Regions from separate parts of the Amycolatopsis sp. NPDC047767 genome, predicted to be linked through region 2. Evidence: riboswitches for the same ligand, from Rfam matches in the RefSeq annotation. Region 2 holds a riboswitch; the other holds the start of a gene.
The links. A riboswitch is a leader RNA that binds a small molecule or an ion and turns the genes downstream of it on or off. The one in region 2 is predicted to bind thiamine pyrophosphate.
Positions count from the first base shown of each region.

Region 1: it holds a riboswitch for thiamine pyrophosphate, as region 2 does, so the genes downstream of both, AB0878_RS14255 (thiamine ABC transporter substrate-binding protein) here and thiO (glycine oxidase ThiO) in region 2, are expected to answer to the same signal.

Region 1 covers NZ_JBEYSJ010000006.1:284,686-292,101, forward strand. The annotation lists gene AB0878_RS14245 (ABC transporter ATP-binding protein) at 1-115, opposite strand, end outside; gene AB0878_RS14250 (iron ABC transporter permease) at 116-1,756, opposite strand; gene AB0878_RS14255 (thiamine ABC transporter substrate-binding protein) at 1,732-2,790, opposite strand; TPP riboswitch at 2,808-2,923, opposite strand; gene AB0878_RS14260 (4a-hydroxytetrahydrobiopterin dehydratase) at 2,957-3,235, shown strand; gene AB0878_RS14265 (hypothetical protein) at 3,823-4,140, shown strand; gene AB0878_RS14270 (putative T7SS-secreted protein) at 4,137-5,378, shown strand; gene AB0878_RS14275 (hypothetical protein) at 5,381-6,049, shown strand; gene AB0878_RS14280 (hypothetical protein) at 6,074-6,388, shown strand; gene AB0878_RS14285 (hypothetical protein) at 6,381-7,223, shown strand; gene ychF (redox-regulated ATPase YchF) at 7,295-7,416, opposite strand, start outside.
Region 2 covers NZ_JBEYSJ010000013.1:122,401-129,816, forward strand. The annotation lists gene AB0878_RS23770 (MFS transporter) at 1-982, shown strand, start outside; gene AB0878_RS23775 (threonine/serine dehydratase) at 986-1,930, opposite strand; gene AB0878_RS23780 (hypothetical protein) at 2,085-2,879, shown strand; gene thiE (thiamine phosphate synthase) at 2,876-3,541, opposite strand; TPP riboswitch at 3,572-3,677, shown strand; gene thiO (glycine oxidase ThiO) at 3,672-4,757, shown strand; gene thiS (sulfur carrier protein ThiS) at 4,757-4,957, shown strand; gene AB0878_RS23800 (thiazole synthase) at 4,960-5,715, shown strand; gene AB0878_RS23805 (MarR family transcriptional regulator) at 5,898-6,329, shown strand; gene thiD (bifunctional hydroxymethylpyrimidine kinase/phosphomethylpyrimidine kinase) at 6,389-7,222, opposite strand; gene AB0878_RS23815 (phosphatidylinositol-specific phospholipase C domain-containing protein) at 7,336-7,416, shown strand, end outside.

The sequences.
Region 1 (7,416 bases), on a different contig from region 2:
AGCCGGACGGGCCGAGCAGGGCGAGCACCTCGCCGTCGGCGATGTCGAGGCGCGCGTCGCGGACCGCCGCGAACGAGCCGTAGTGGACCGTGAGGTCCCGCACCGTGAGCGCCATTCAGAACTCCCCCACCGTGCCGTGCCCGCGAACGGAGCCGAAGCGGTCGATCAGCGCGACGGCCGCGACCGTCACGACCATGAGCAGCGCGCACGCGGCGTACGCCATCTGGTTGTTGAGCTCGCCCGGGCGCGAGATGAGCGTCGCGACGGCGACGGGCAGCGTCGGCGCGTCGGGGCGGGCGAGGAAGCTCGTGGCGCCGAACTCGCCGAGCGCCACCACGAAACCGAACCCGGCGGCCGCGACGAGCGAGCGCGCGGTGAGCGGCAGGTCGATCTCGCGCCACACGCGGGCCGGGCTCGCGCCGAGCGTCGCCGCGGCCTGGCGCAGCCGCACGTCGACGGCGCGCAGCACCGGCAGGATCATCCGCACGACCAGCGGGATGATCACCAGCGCCTGCGCGAGCGGCACGAGCAGCGGCGACGTGCGCAGGTCGCCGGGCAGCGCGTCGAGCGTCACGAGGTAGCCGAAGCCGACCGTCACGGCGGAGACGCCCAGCGGCAGCATCAGGGCGGCGTCCATCGTCTCGCCCATGCCGCGGGCGAGGCGGCCGGGTGCGCGCCGCAGGGCGACGAGCACGACGCTGGCCAGGACGCCGACGGCCATGGCGAGCAGCGTCGCGTCGGTGGCGGCGGCGAGCGAGTTCTGGGCGGCGACCCAGCCGGAGACCTGCAGCGCGTCGTCCGTGCCGGTGCTCGCGAGTGCGCGGAAGCCGGCGAGGCTCCAGCCGTCCGGTGTGGACACCGACTCCAGCAGCAGCGCGACGATCGGCGTCATCAGCAGGGCGATCACGACCGTGGCCGCGCCGACCGTCCACCATTCGCCTTTTCTCGGCCGCCGGGGCGTGGCCTGCTTGAGTTTCACGGCGTTCTCACGGCGGCGCCGGGCGATCGCGCCCAGCGCGAGGGCGGCGAGGACGGCGGCGAACTGGATGAGCGACAGCGCGGCCGCTCCGGAGAGGTCGAGCAGGTCGACCGTGCGCAGGTAGATCTCGGTCTCGAGCGTGCGGTAGCGGCCGCCGCCGAGGATGAGCACCACGCCGAAACTGGTGGCGCAGAAGAGAAAGACGACCGCCGCGGCCGACGCGACGGCCGGGCCGAGCGCGGGCAGCGTCACCGTGCGGAAGGCCCGCCACGGCGAGGCGCCCAGCGCGCGGGCGGCTTCGGTCGCACGCGGGTCGAGGTGGCTCCACAGCCCGGCGACGGTCCGGGCGACCACGGCGACGTTGAAAAACGCGTTGGCCAGCACCAGCGGCAGCACACCGCCGTCGGGCCACAGCGCGCGGAACGCGAGCCCGACGACCACCGTGGGCAGCACGAACGGCACCAGCACCAGCGTGCGCGCCAGCCCGACACCCGGCAGCTTCACGCGCGCGAGCACGTAGGCCACCGGCAGCCCCGCGACCACGGCGACGACTGTCGACGCGGCGGCGCTGACCAGCGTGAACGCGGCGAGCTGCCACGTCTGCGCGTCGGCCAGGACCGTGTCCACGCCGCCGGCCGAGAAGCCGCGGCCGAGGATCGCGACGACCGGCCACGCGAAGAACACGACCAGGAACGCGACGGGCAGCAGGCCGAGCAGCGCCAGGCCCGCCGTGCGCGCGGTCTGCGCCGGCGTTACGCGCCCATGAGCGAGCGCCATTCACCGATCCACTTCTCACGGCCGGCCTGGATCTGGTCGGCGGGCAGAGTCGCGGGGTCCTGGGGCAGCGGCGCGGCCGCGGCCCAGCCGGCGGGCAGGTCGACGCCCTCGCGGGCCGGGTAGACGTACATGTTGGCCGCGACCGTCGTCTGGAACTGCTGCGACAGCAGGAAGTCGACCACCTTCTGGGCCTGCGGCACCTGCTTGGTGCCGGCGAGGACGCCGGCGTACTCGATCTGGCGGAAGCACGTGTCGAGCAGCGCCTTGGTGCGCGGCTTGCCGTCGTCGCCGATCTCGGCGGCCGGCGAGGACGCATACGAGACCACGATCGGGCGCGGGCCCTTGCCCGAGGAGCCGGAGAAGTCCTTGGTGTAGGCCTCTTCCCAGCCGCTGTCGACCTTGACGCCGTTGGCCTTGAGCTTGGCCCAGTAGTCGTGCCAGCCCTGCTCGCCGTACTTCGCCACGGTGCCCAGCAGGAACGCCAGCCCGGGCGACGCCGTAGCGGGGCTCTCGGCGACGGTGAGGTCCTTGTACTTCGGGTCGGCGAGGTCGTCGTAGGTCTTGGGTTCGGGCAGGTGCTTGCTCGCGAAGTAGGCGGGGTCGATGTTGACGCAGACGTCGCCGACGTCCACGGCGCTCAGGCGGTGCTGCGGATCCGCGGAGTACCGCTGCGGCCCGCGGTCGGCCTCGGGGCTCGTGTACGCCTGGAACACGCCCTCGCCCAGCGCGCGCGAGGCGAACGTGTTGTCGACGCCGAACGCCACGTCGCCGATCGGGTTGGCCTTGGTGAGCACCAGTTTGTTGGTGAGCTCCCCCGCGTCGCCCGATTTGAGGATCTTGAGCTTGATCCCGGACTGCCGCTGGAACGCGTCCAGCACGTCCTGCGGCGCGACGAACGAGTCGTGCGTGACGAGCGTGACCGTCGGGGTCTGCTGGGCGTCGCCGCCCGAGCTGCCGCCGGACAGCGAGCACGCGCTCGCCAGCGCCGTGACCGTGGCCAGGCCCAGCACCGTGCGTGCGGTCCGCGGAATCATCTGCCCTCCTTGCGCCGATGCGGGGAGAGCAGCCCTCCCTGCGCCGGCATGATCCGGAATCAGGTGCGAACGGTCGCGGGTCTCGGGCACCCGCCTCTCAGCCCGGCTGCACCGGACTCCCGTGGCAACCGTGCAGCGTAGCCCAAACGGGTTCACCATTGGACACATGGCGCAACTACTGAGCGACTCCGAGATCTCATCGGCCCTGGCCACCGTCCCCGACTGGCGCCGTTCCGGCGACTCCATCACCCGTACGGTCGACCTCCCGTCCTTCCCGGACGCCGTGACCTTCGTGGTCCGCGTCGGCTACCTCGCCGAAGCCGCCGACCACCACCCGGACATCGACATCCGCTGGCGCACCGTGACGCTAACCCTCTCCACCCACTCCGCCGGCGGCCTCACCTCGAAGGACTTCGCCCTCGCGGCCCAGATCGACTCCCTGTGATCTGCCCGACCCCGGCGACACCTCCCGCGGGCTGACACGTCCCCTCTTCGTACGGACTTCCACGGAGGGGACTTTCATGACCCAGGCGATCATCGTCGGCACCACCGCGTTCACCCTGATGGTGGCCTCCGCCGCCGCGGTCCTGTGGCGCACTTTCCGCGCCCATCGTGATCTCGACCACAGGCCGTAACACCACCCTTGATCAGCGCGCTATCCCAGCGGAATCCGCCCACCCCGCCCCGCTAGGACCCGCGATGAACAACTCGCCCACTGCCCTCTCCGCCACCCAGCGCGCCTGGATCACGCTGTTCGCGACGTCGTTCACGCTGGCGGCTTTGGTGGTGCTCGGCCTGCTGGGCTGAGCGCTTCTTTTCACTCTCCGAAGCACGCGGCGCCCGACGAACATCGGGCCGCCTCGAAGAGGTACTCCGCCCCCCGATTTCGTGAATTCGGTCCGCACCTTCACCAGACCCGGCGAATCAGCACCCGAAACGCCCAGTTTTGGCTAAGGTGGTTCTTTCGTCGGCTCCTGACGCCCGCCGACGAGGCAGGACTGGACATTGCGAAGCCCGAGGGGGGACCTCGACATGCCCGACTTCACCGTCGACATCGGCGGTTTGCAGGCGCTCGGCAAGAATCTCGACCACGTCGGCGAGAACATCGAGCAGGCCACCAAACGCATGGAGGACATCGGCCCCGATTCGATCGGGCCGGACGACCTCGACGAAGCGTGTGCCGACTTCACCTCGGACTGGTCCGGCGGGCTGAAGAAGATCAAGGAAGCCGTCACCGGCATCAAGGGAGGCCTCGACAACGCGGTCCAGGGTTATGCCGAACTTGAAGAAAGCCTCAAGAGCTCACTCCAGCGCATGGCCGCCAAGGTCGAAGAGGCGACCGCCGGATGAGCGACGCCGACTACCCGGCTCTCCGGTTCGACCCGGCGCGCGGCAATGTCAGCACAGTTCGTGAACTGGCCCGGCAGATCAAGGACACCGCCACCTACACGGACGAAGCCTACAACGTGCTGAAATCCATCCAGGACAAGAAAGACGTCTGGACCGGCGACGCCGCCGAAGCGTTCGCCGGCAAGCTCGACCAGCTACCCGAATACCTCGACAAGGGCCAGAAATCGCTGACGCTGGCGGGCAAAGCCCTTGCCGATTGGTCCGACCGGCTCGACGCGCACCAGCAGAAAGCAAAGCAGCTGGAGGAGGAGTGCCGGAAAGCTCTCGGGGACGCCGAGGCGAAGAACTCCGCAGCCGAGTCCGCCCGCGACCTTGCTCTGCAACAGCCTGACAACGCCACGATGCACAACGAGGCGGCGGACAAGATCAGCGCGGCGAACTCCGCTTGGGCCAGGGTGGACGATCTCCGCAGGCAGGCCGAAGACGTACGCGATGCCTGGGAAGACGACGCGGACACCTGCGCGGACGCGCTCAAAGACGCCGCGGAGGAGGCTCCCAAGGAGTCGTTCTGGGATTCGCTCGGCGGCATGTTCGACGACATCGGTGGATGGTTCAAGGACCACCTCGGCGATATCGGGGACATCGCCGGCATCGTGTCCGCCGTGGCGGGTGCGTTGGCGTTCATCCCCGTCCTGACCCCGATCTGCGGTCCGATCGCGCTTGGTGCCGGCGCCGTCGCGCTGGCCGCACACGGCGCGGACATGGCGGTCAACGAGAAGTACGACGACCCGAACGCGTGGGTCTCACTCGGCGGGGACGTCGTCGGGCTGATCCCCGGCATCGGCGCGGTGTCAAAGGGATTCAACGCCGCTGGTGACGCCGTCGCCGGCGTCGACCGCCTGGTCGACGTCACCAGGGCAGGTGGCGCGCTGAGCACTGCGAGCGACGCCGCGGTGGCGGGCGGACGCGCGTTCGCCGACGAAATGCCGCGAGTGATCAGCGAGATGAAGGACCCGAGCCGGGCCGCACAATGGCTGGCGGACAAGGCGATGGGCACCGGTGCGCTCACCGACCCCGCGCTGACGCAGAACGTCGCGAAGGCGTTCGAAGGCGGAACCAACGTCGCCTTGCAAGTACCGTCGGCAGCGGGCCTGTTCGACACGCACGACGCCACGACCGACGCCAAGAACGCAGCCGGCTGGGGCGGTTTGGCCACCGGCATCCTGACCGCGAGGTGAGCATGGGAATCTCGGACCTGCTCAATCCCGGACGCACCGAGGCACAGCTGGCCTTCAAGGTGCCGGAACAGTTGCACGAGATCGACCTGACGGAGAATCCGGAGATCAGGATTCGGCGAACGTACGACCGGCTCCGTGCATCGTTGCACGGGCTCACCGAGCGGCAGGCACTGCATCTCGCCTACAGCCAGGAATACCTGATCGCCGAGCTGAACGACCACGGTGGCGTCTACTTCGGACTGTGCTGTGCCCGGTCCGAGACCGACCCCCACCGGATCGTCACCGCTCAGTTTTCGGTCACCGTCCACGCTGCGGACCTGCACGCGGAACGTCCGCTCGCCGGCGCGGCGGGAGGTCTGCGCGCGCCCGGTTCTCCACGCGAAGTGGTCCTGGAGCGGTTCCCCGCGGGTGACGGGCTGATCGTCGCCGAGGAGCTGATCGTGACAGTGCCGTTCGGTCCGCTCGGCGAACCGGGTCCTGCCGAGCACCGGGTCCGACAGGCACAGGTCAGTTTCGCGTGCCCCGAGCGCCGCCGGATTGCCACGTTCGGTCTGTCCAGTGAGAGTCTCGAGGACTGGCCGTACCTGATGGTGATCCTCAATGGGATCGTGAACAGCGTTTCGTTCACCGATCAACCGACCAGATCGATCACCGCGACACTGGATGCGTGAACCCAAGATGACGAGGAGGGCACGGTGACCAACGTGATCGGCGCGAGCGTGGTCGCCCTGGTCGCGCTGAGTCTGCTCGTCGACCGGCTGCGGCGGCGTACCCAGCGGCTGGGCAAGGCCGTCGAGCAGGTGCACCGCGAGCTGGCGAAACTTCGCCCGGGCTCCGAGACGGCGTTGGTCGCCGTGTGGTCGGCGCACCCGTTGAGCGACCATATGATCAAGGAGCTCGCCACCGCGCGTGGCTACCGGTGCGTCGGCGAGCGGATGACCTACAACGGAGCACGCGGCCTCGAGTTCAAGCCGCCTCAGCAGCGACGGAAGCTGTCACTGGATGTCTGACAAGGTCGCCGACTCCATCGCACTCTGGCTGCTGCTGCCCTCTCTGGCACTGGTCGTGCTGGTCCTCGCCGCACAGGTGGCCGGCACTCCACGGGCGACCCGGCGACGCCGTCGCGAAAGTCAGCTGGGCCGGCTGCGGAACCTGCGCACCGGCACTTCCTTGCACCTCGACTGGCTGGAGTACCGGGAGATCCCCAAGCCCGAACTGCTCGACGTACTGGCCAGGCAGGGCTGGACGCTACGCACCGAAGACGTCGGCGAGACGGCCTGGACACTGCACTTCGCTCGGCAGACCGAGCCTGCGGAAGTCGGCAGTGCCCGTACTCGCCTGGCGGGCGAACTGGCCGCCGCCGAGCCGGACGTCCACGGCCGCTACCTCTTGGACGCCAGCCAGTACCCAGACCTCCCCCTGTCCGACGTCCGGCATGCCGCCGAATCCGCGGGCTGGGAAGTACGCCGAACAGCACAGGACAGCGCACGCCCCAGCCTCGAGCTGGCCCGGCCCGGAACGACTACCGTTCACGACCTCACCGACGGGCCTTTCACGGTCGCCGGTGAGCCACCGTCGGCCACGGCCCTGGACGCCGCCCGGCAGAAGCACAAGCTGTACGCGCGGCAGTTCGCCAGGCAGGTGAGGCTGGCGTTGTTCTACGGCTTCATCGGCGTCTTCGTCCTCGTCGGCACGCTCACCTCTGCCGACGGCAGCACGTTCTGGCTGCTCCTCGCCGTGTCACTCATCGTGCTCGCACTCTGCGGCCTGGCCGTGGCGAAAGCCGCCACCGTCCGACAGCGCCGACGCACAGAGCTGGGCGAAATCCTCGACGACAACATCTGACCAGGCGAACTCCACGAGATCACCGCAGTTGAGTCGCGTCCATCCATCTCTTCCAGGACCGCGAGCGGGGCTCAGACGTTGAACCTGAACTCCACCACATCCCCATCCGACATCAGATAGTCCTTGCCCTCCATCCGCACCTTCCCCGCGGCGCGCGCGGCGGCCATCGAGCCGGCGTCCATCAGGTCGGTGT
Region 2 (7,416 bases):
GCCCGAGTCGCGCGACGAGACGGCCACCGGCCACCCGGACTTCACAGCCGCCGCGACGGGCGCGATCGGGCTCGCGGGCATCACCGGAGCGCTGGTCGAAGCGCCCGGCCGCGGCATCGGCGACCCGATCGTGCTGGTCGCCCTGGTCGCCGGTATCGCCGGGATGGGCGTGTTCCTCTGGCTGCAGCACCACTCCCGTGAACCGCTCGTGCCGCCCAGCCTGTTCCGCGACCGGACGTTCACGCTCTCCAACGCGCTCACGTTCGTGGTCTACGCCGCCCTCGGCGCCGTGATGATGCTGCTGGTCCTGCAGTTGCAGGTTTCCCTGAACTACCCGCCGACGCTCGCCGGCCTGGCCGGGTTGCCGATCACGATCATCATGCTGCTGCTCTCGGGCCGCTCGGGCGCGCTGGCCCAGCGCATCGGGCCGCGGCTGCAGCTGGTGGTCGGACCCATCGTGATCGGCATCGGCATGCTGCTGCTGATCCGCGTCGGACCGGGGTTCTCCTACCTCGGTTCGGTCTTCCCCGCGGTGGTCGTTTTCGGCCTCGGACTCGCGTGCACGGTGGCGCCGGTGACCGCGACGGTGCTCGCCGCGGCCCCCGACCGCTTCGCCGGTGTCGCGTCCGGTGTGAACAACGCGATCGCCCGAACGGGTGGTCTTCTTGCGGTCGCGGTGCTCCCCGCGGCCGCCGGACTCACCGGTTCGGCCTACCGCGACCCCGTCGCGTTGACGGCCGGCTGGCGCATGGCACTGCTCATCTGCGCCGTCCTGGCGATCGCCGGAGGCCTCATCGCGTTGGGGATTCACAACGGCGTGCTCGGTTCTCCGGACGACTCCGGCGCCCCTGCCGGCGTTCCCGACGGCGCCGCGGCGCCCAAGCGGACCGTGGACGACGAGTCACCCCACCCCGGCGAGTGCTTCCACTGCGGAGTGGAGGGACCGCCGACCCACGTCCGCCCGGGCCCGCCGCGCGACTGACCCCTAGGCAAGCAGCTCGGCCAGCAGCGCCGGGTCGACATTGCCGCCGGAGATCACCGACACCGTCTTGCCGCCCGGCAGCTCGCCGGCGTGGTGCAGGTACGCGGCGGTGGCCGTCGCGCCGCTGGGCTCGGCCACGATCCGCGCCCGGCGGGCCAGCACGCGCGTGGCGTCGCGGATCTCGCCCTCGGTCACGGTGACGATGCCGTCGAGCACGCTCTGCAAGTGCGCGAAGGTCAGGTCGGACGGCTGGGCGCGCAGGCCGTCGGCGATCGTGCGGGCGCGCCGGTCCATCGGCCACTCGACGCGGCGGCCGGCGCGCAGGCTCTCGGCGGTGTCGCCGGCCAGCTCGGGCTCGACGGCGATGACCTTCGCGCCGGGGCACAGCGCCTTGATCGCCGTGCCGACGCCGGAAGCGAGCCCGCCGCCGCTCACCGGCACGAGCACCGTGTCGACGTCCGGCAGGTCGGTGGCGATTTCCAGGCCCGCGGTGCCCTGGCCCGCGATCACGTCGGGGTGGTCGAACGGCGGGATGTAGGTGAGCCCGCGCTCCTTCGCCAGCGCGGCCGCGACCGGTTCCTGCTCGGCGATCGGCACCTCTATCACCTCCGCGCCCCAGCCGCGCGTAGCCTGGACCTTCAAGCGCGGTGCCACGTCCGGCACCACGATCACGGCGGGAATGCCGAAGGCGTTGGCGGAGTAGGCGACGGCCTGGGCGTGGTTCCCGCTGGAATACGCGACCACGCCACGTGCGCGCTCAGCGTCGTCGAGTGAGGCGATCGCGTTGTACGCGCCGCGGATCTTGAACGCCCCGATCTGTTGCAGGCTCTCGGGTTTGAGCCACAGTTCGCCTTCGGCCCAGTGCTGGCGCAGCAGCGGCGTGCGCACGGCGTGGTCGGCTACCCGCTTTGCCGCGGCCTCGATATCGGAGATCGTCACCAATCGCATGTGGTGAGTATGTCAGGAAAATGTGAGCCATAGTCCATCCATTGTGGACGGTCAACGTGTCCTCGCTCACGGATGGGCAACGCGGGGAGTTCCTCGCGCGCCTTACTCGTTGAACACCGCAGGGGAAGTGGCCGGGCACTAGTAGATCGGGATCATGAGTCAGCAGCAGGAAAAGACGTCGGAGCAGGGCGAGAAGAAGAGTTTCCGCCCAGCGCAGGTGGTGGCGACGGCACTGGCCGCCGTCACGGCCGCGTTGCTGGGCTCGACGCTGGGCGTGGCGGGCACCGTGGTGGGGGCCGGGGTGGCGAGCGTGATCACCACGGTCGGCGCCGAGCTGTACCTGCGTTCGCTGCAGCGCACGCGCGAGGCCGCGCTGAAGGCGCGCGCGGCGCTCGTGACCGCCGGGCAGCGCAAGGGGAGCAAGTCCGGGCTGTCGCCGGTCGACGATCCGGCGCAGATGCCCACCGTGCTGCTGCCGCTCGACCCGTCGGAGATGCCGACGGTGCGGATCTCGAAACTCACCGGGCCGCAGCAGCCGGAGCCGGAGGAATCCTTCGGTGACAAGCTGAGGAAGCTGCGCTGGCCGATCATCATCGGGACGAGTGTGGTCGCGACGGCTATCGCGATCGCCGTGGCGGTGGGGGCGGAGCTGGCCTTGCACGGCAAGGTGGGATCCGGCGTCTTCACCCATGGGAACCCGGGCACGAGCCAGCAACAGAAGCAGGATGACAACCCGCCTGCCACGTCGCAGAACAGCCCGCCGCCCAGCGAGACCGAGTCGAACACCCCGCCGCCGTCGTCCTCGTCGTCGAGCACGTCGACGAGCGAAAGCCCGACGTCTTCGAGCAGCTCGGACAGCGCTCCGCCGCCGTCGAGCACGGGTGGGGCGGCGTCGACCACGCCGAGCGCGCCGCAGACGAAGGCGGGTTCGGCGACCCCGACCCCCTAAGCGAGCCGGGACTTCAGCGCCTGCGCGGCCGCCTTCGGGTCCTCGGCGTCGGTGATGGCGCGGACCACGACGATCCGCGTCGCGCCGGCGGCGAGCACCTCCGGCAGCCGTTCGGTGTCGATGCCGCCGATCGCGAACCACGGCCGGTCGGTACCGGTTTCGGCTGTGGCCCGGACGAGGTCCAGGCCCGGCGCGTACCGGCCGGGCTTGGTCGGCGTCGGCCAGCACGGGCCGGTGCAGAAGTAGTCCACGCCGTCCTCGGCGGCCGCCGCCGTAGCCTGCTGAGGCGAGTGCGTGGAACGGCCGATCACCACGTCGTCGCCCAGGATGCGGCGCGCGAGCGGCACGGGGATGTCGTCCTGGCCCAGGTGCAGCACGTCGGCGCCCACGGCGAGGGCGACGTCGGCGCGGTCGTTCACCGACAGCAGCGCACCGTGGCGCGCGCACGCTTCGGCGAGCACCTCGAGTGCCGCGATCTCCTGCGCGGCCTCGAGCGGGGCGCCGTTCGTCTTGTCGCGCAACTGCACGATGTCGACGCCGCCGGCCAGCGCCGCGTCGACGAACTCGGCGAGGTCGCCGCGCGACGAGCGGGCGCCGGTGCACAGGTACAGCCGCGAATCGGCCAGGCGGGTGCGGATCTGTGATCCGGTCAGGGCGGGCATGGCGGGGACGTTACCCGCGCACTAGAGTGGGGTGGTCCGCACGGGAGCCCGAGGCACGGGCTGAGAGGGAGCTGCCGCTCCGACCGTGGAACCTGATCCGGGTCATGCCGGCGCAGGGAGCGTGATTCCCATGAGCGAGAACCTCACCGTCGTCGGCGGCGGTGTCATCGGCCTGTCCGCGGCTTGGCGCGCGGCGGCTCGCGGCCACCGCGTCACGGTGGTCGATCCGGCACCCGCGCGCGGCGCGTCCTGGGTGGCCGGCGGCATGCTGGCGCCCGTCACGGAGGCGTGGCCGGGTGAGGAGCACGTGCTCAGTCTGGGCGAGGAGTCGCTGCGGCGCTGGCCGGCGTTCGCGCGTGACCTCGCCGCGGAGGGCACGGACCCGGGGCTGGCCGAACACGGGACGATCGTGGTCGCGTTCGACAGCGCCGACGCCGGGCACCTCGACATCCTCGCCGAGTACCTGACGTCGCTGGGTCGCGACGTCGAGCGGCTCACCGGGCGGGCGGCGCGGCGGCTCGCGCCGGGCCTGGGTGCGGTGCGCAGCGGGCTCCACGTGCCGGGTGACCTGGCCGTCGACAACCGGAAGCTGCTGACGGCGCTGCTGGCGGCGTGCTCGAAGCGCGGGGTCGAGTTCTCCACCTCACGGATTGCTTCGCTCGACGACGTGACCGGTCCGGACACTCGCACTGTGCTGGCCGCCGGCGCGTGGACGGGCGCGTTGCACCCGCTGCTGGCCGACGCCGTGCGGCCGCTCAAGGGCGAGATCCTGCGGCTGCGGCCGCGCCGAGGCTGTCTGCCGCCTCCGCCGTACACGGTGCGCGCGATGGTCGAGGGCCGGCCGATCTACCTCGTGCCGCGCGCCGACGGCGAGCTGGTGCTGGGCGCGACGCAGTACGAAGCGGGCTTCGACGAGGCCGTGACCGCGCGTGGCGTGCGGGAGCTGCTCGAAGGCGCCGAACGGATCCTGCCGGGCATCACGGAGTACGAGCTCGTCGAGATCGCCGCCGGGCTGCGCGCGGGGAGCCGCGACGCGCTGCCGTACATCGGGGAGCTCGGCGAAGGCGTGTACGCGGCGACGGGCCACCACCGCAACGGCCTGCTGATGGCCCCCGTGACCGCCGACGCCGTGGTCGCCTGGCTGGCCGGCGAGGCGCCGCCGGACGAGATCGGGGCGGCCGCGCCCGCCCGTTTGCTGGAGAAGGAGCGAGTCTGATGGAGATCAAGGTCAACGGGAGCTGGCGCGAGTTCCCCGACGGCGCCACCGTGTCCGAGGTGCTCGACGCGCTCGACGTGACCCGCCAGGGCGTGGCCGTCGCGGTGAACGGCGAGGTCGTGCGCCGGGGCGCGTGGGAGGCGTCGGTGGTGCCGAAGGGCGCGAACATCGACGTGCTGACCGCGGTGCAGGGAGGCTGACGATGGACGACGCGCTGGTCATCGGCGAACACAAGCTGTCGTCGAGGCTGATCATCGGGACCGGTGGTGCCGGGAACCTGTCGGTGCTGGAACGCGCGCTGGTCGCGTCGGGCACCGAGCTGACGACCGTCGCCATGCGCAAGGCCGACGCCGACGGCGGCACCGGCGTGCTCGGTCTCGTGCGGCGCCTCGGGATCAAGCTGCTGCCCAACACCGCCGGCTGCCGCACCGCCGCGGAGGCCGTGCTCACCGCCCAGCTGGCCCGCGAGGCGCTCGACACGGACCTGATCAAGCTCGAGGTCCACGCCGACGACCGCACCCTGCTGCCCGACCCGTTCGAAACCCTGGACGCCGCGGAGCAACTGGCGGCCGACGGCTTCACCGTGCTCGCGTACACCAACGACGACCCCGTGCTCGCCCTGCGGCTCGAGGAAGCGGGTTGCGCCGCCGTGATGCCGCTGGGCGCCCCCATCGGCACGGGCCTCGGCATTCGCAACCCGCACAACATCGAGCTGATCGTCGCGCGCGCCATGGTCCCCGTCATCCTCGACGCGGGCATCGGCACCGCTTCCGACGCCTGCCTCGCCATGGAACTCGGCTGCGACGCGGTGCTGCTGTCCACCGCGGTCACCCGCGCGAAGGACCCGGAACGCATGGCCGCGGCCATGCGCGCGGGCGTCGAGGCGGGCCGCCTGGCGCGCGACGCGGGCCGGGTGCCGCAGCGGTTCTGGGCTCACGCGACGAGCCCGCCCCGCTGACCGCTGGTTTCGCCCTCCCGGGGTAAAGGCGGGTAAGCCGCCTGGTGCAAGTGGGCCGCATTGGGCGCGCCGGTCGGTGATTTCGTCCGCGCTTAACGCCGAACGTGCACCGGCAGGCCTTATGGTGGACGACACCCTTCCGGCGCAAAGGCGGCGGGCAACAGCGGCAGGAGGAGCCAGCCGTGACTCTATCCTCGGTCCAGGACGTCTCGGGCAGGTTGTACCTGGCCGTGGGACGGCTGTCGCGCTCGTTGCGGCAGGCGGGGGTCCCCGGGCCCGGCCACGGCGCGATCTCAGCTCTCGCCACGCTCGTCCACTTCGGTCAGCTGCGCCTCGGCGACCTCGCCGCGAAGGAGGGCGTCGCGGCGGCCACGATGTCGCGCATAATCGCCACCCTCGTCGAGGCGGGCTACGTCACGCGCGAGTCCGACCCCGTCGACCGCCGCGCCTGGCTCGCCCGCGCGACGGAAGAGGGCGAGCGCCTCGTGTCCGGCGTGCGGTCCACCCGCGTGCAGGAGCTCAACCGCCGCCTCGACAAGCTGAGCCCCGAATACCGCGAAGCCCTCACGGTCGCGCTGCCGGCCCTGGAGGCCCTGATCTCCGACGACAGCTAGCTGCCGTCGGAGGCGCCCTTCCGGACACAGCTCGACCGGCCTGCCGCTGCGGGCGCCGGCTAGCGATCCTCCGGCGCCAGCCGCCAGAACGCCGACACCGGTCCCACCTTCGCGCCCATCGGGTACGAGTGCTCGACCGCGTGCGACACGAACCACTTGCCGTACCGGGCGGCCTCCACGACCGACATCCCCTTGGCCAGCCCGGCCGTCAGGGCCGAAGCCATGGTGTCGCCCGCGCCGTGGGTGTGCGGGGTGTTGAAGCGCGGGCCGGGCAGCTCGACGAACGTGGCGCCGTCGAAGAGAAGATCGACGCACTCCGGGTCGGACACGAGGTGGCCGCTCTTCACGAGCACGTACTTCGGGCCCAGGCGGTGCAGCGCGACCGCCGCGGTGTGCATGCCCTCGCGGTCGGTCACGGTCAACCCGGTCAGCAGGCGCACCTCGTCGAGGTTCGGCGTCAGCACGGTCGCGCGCGGCAGCAGTTCCTCGCGCAGCGCGGACAGGCCGTCGGCGTCGAAGAGCGGGTGGCCGGTCATCGAGGCGGCCACCGGGTCGACCACGAACGGCACGTCGTGGTCCCGCCCGATGCCCGCGTTGTCACAAGCCGTCGCCACCGCGTGGATGATCTGCGCCGACGCGAGCATGCCCGTTTTCGCCGCGCCCACACCCATGTCCGACGCGACGGCCTCGATCTGGCCGGCGACGACGTGCGGCGGGATGTCCGCGCGATCGTGGACTCCCAACGTGTTCTGCACCGTCACGGCCGTCACGGCGACGAGCCCGTGCACCCCGCAAGTGAGGAATGTCCGCAAATCGGCCTGGAGTCCGGCTGCGCCACCGGAGTCGGAACCGGCGATGGTCAAGGCCGACGGCGGGCTCGGGTTTTCAGTCATGGGCACTTTCCGACTTCTGGTCTAGTCCATTTGGTCAGCTGTCCTTCATCCACAGTCCATCACGGTGGCACAGTGTGAGTGCCATCGCACTATCGGTGGGTGAAGGGGTCAGGATGAAACTCGCTTCAGTGGTCGTGACGGTCGGCGCGCTCGTCGCCGCCTCGTTGTCCGGGGCAGCCGTGGCGAACGCGGAC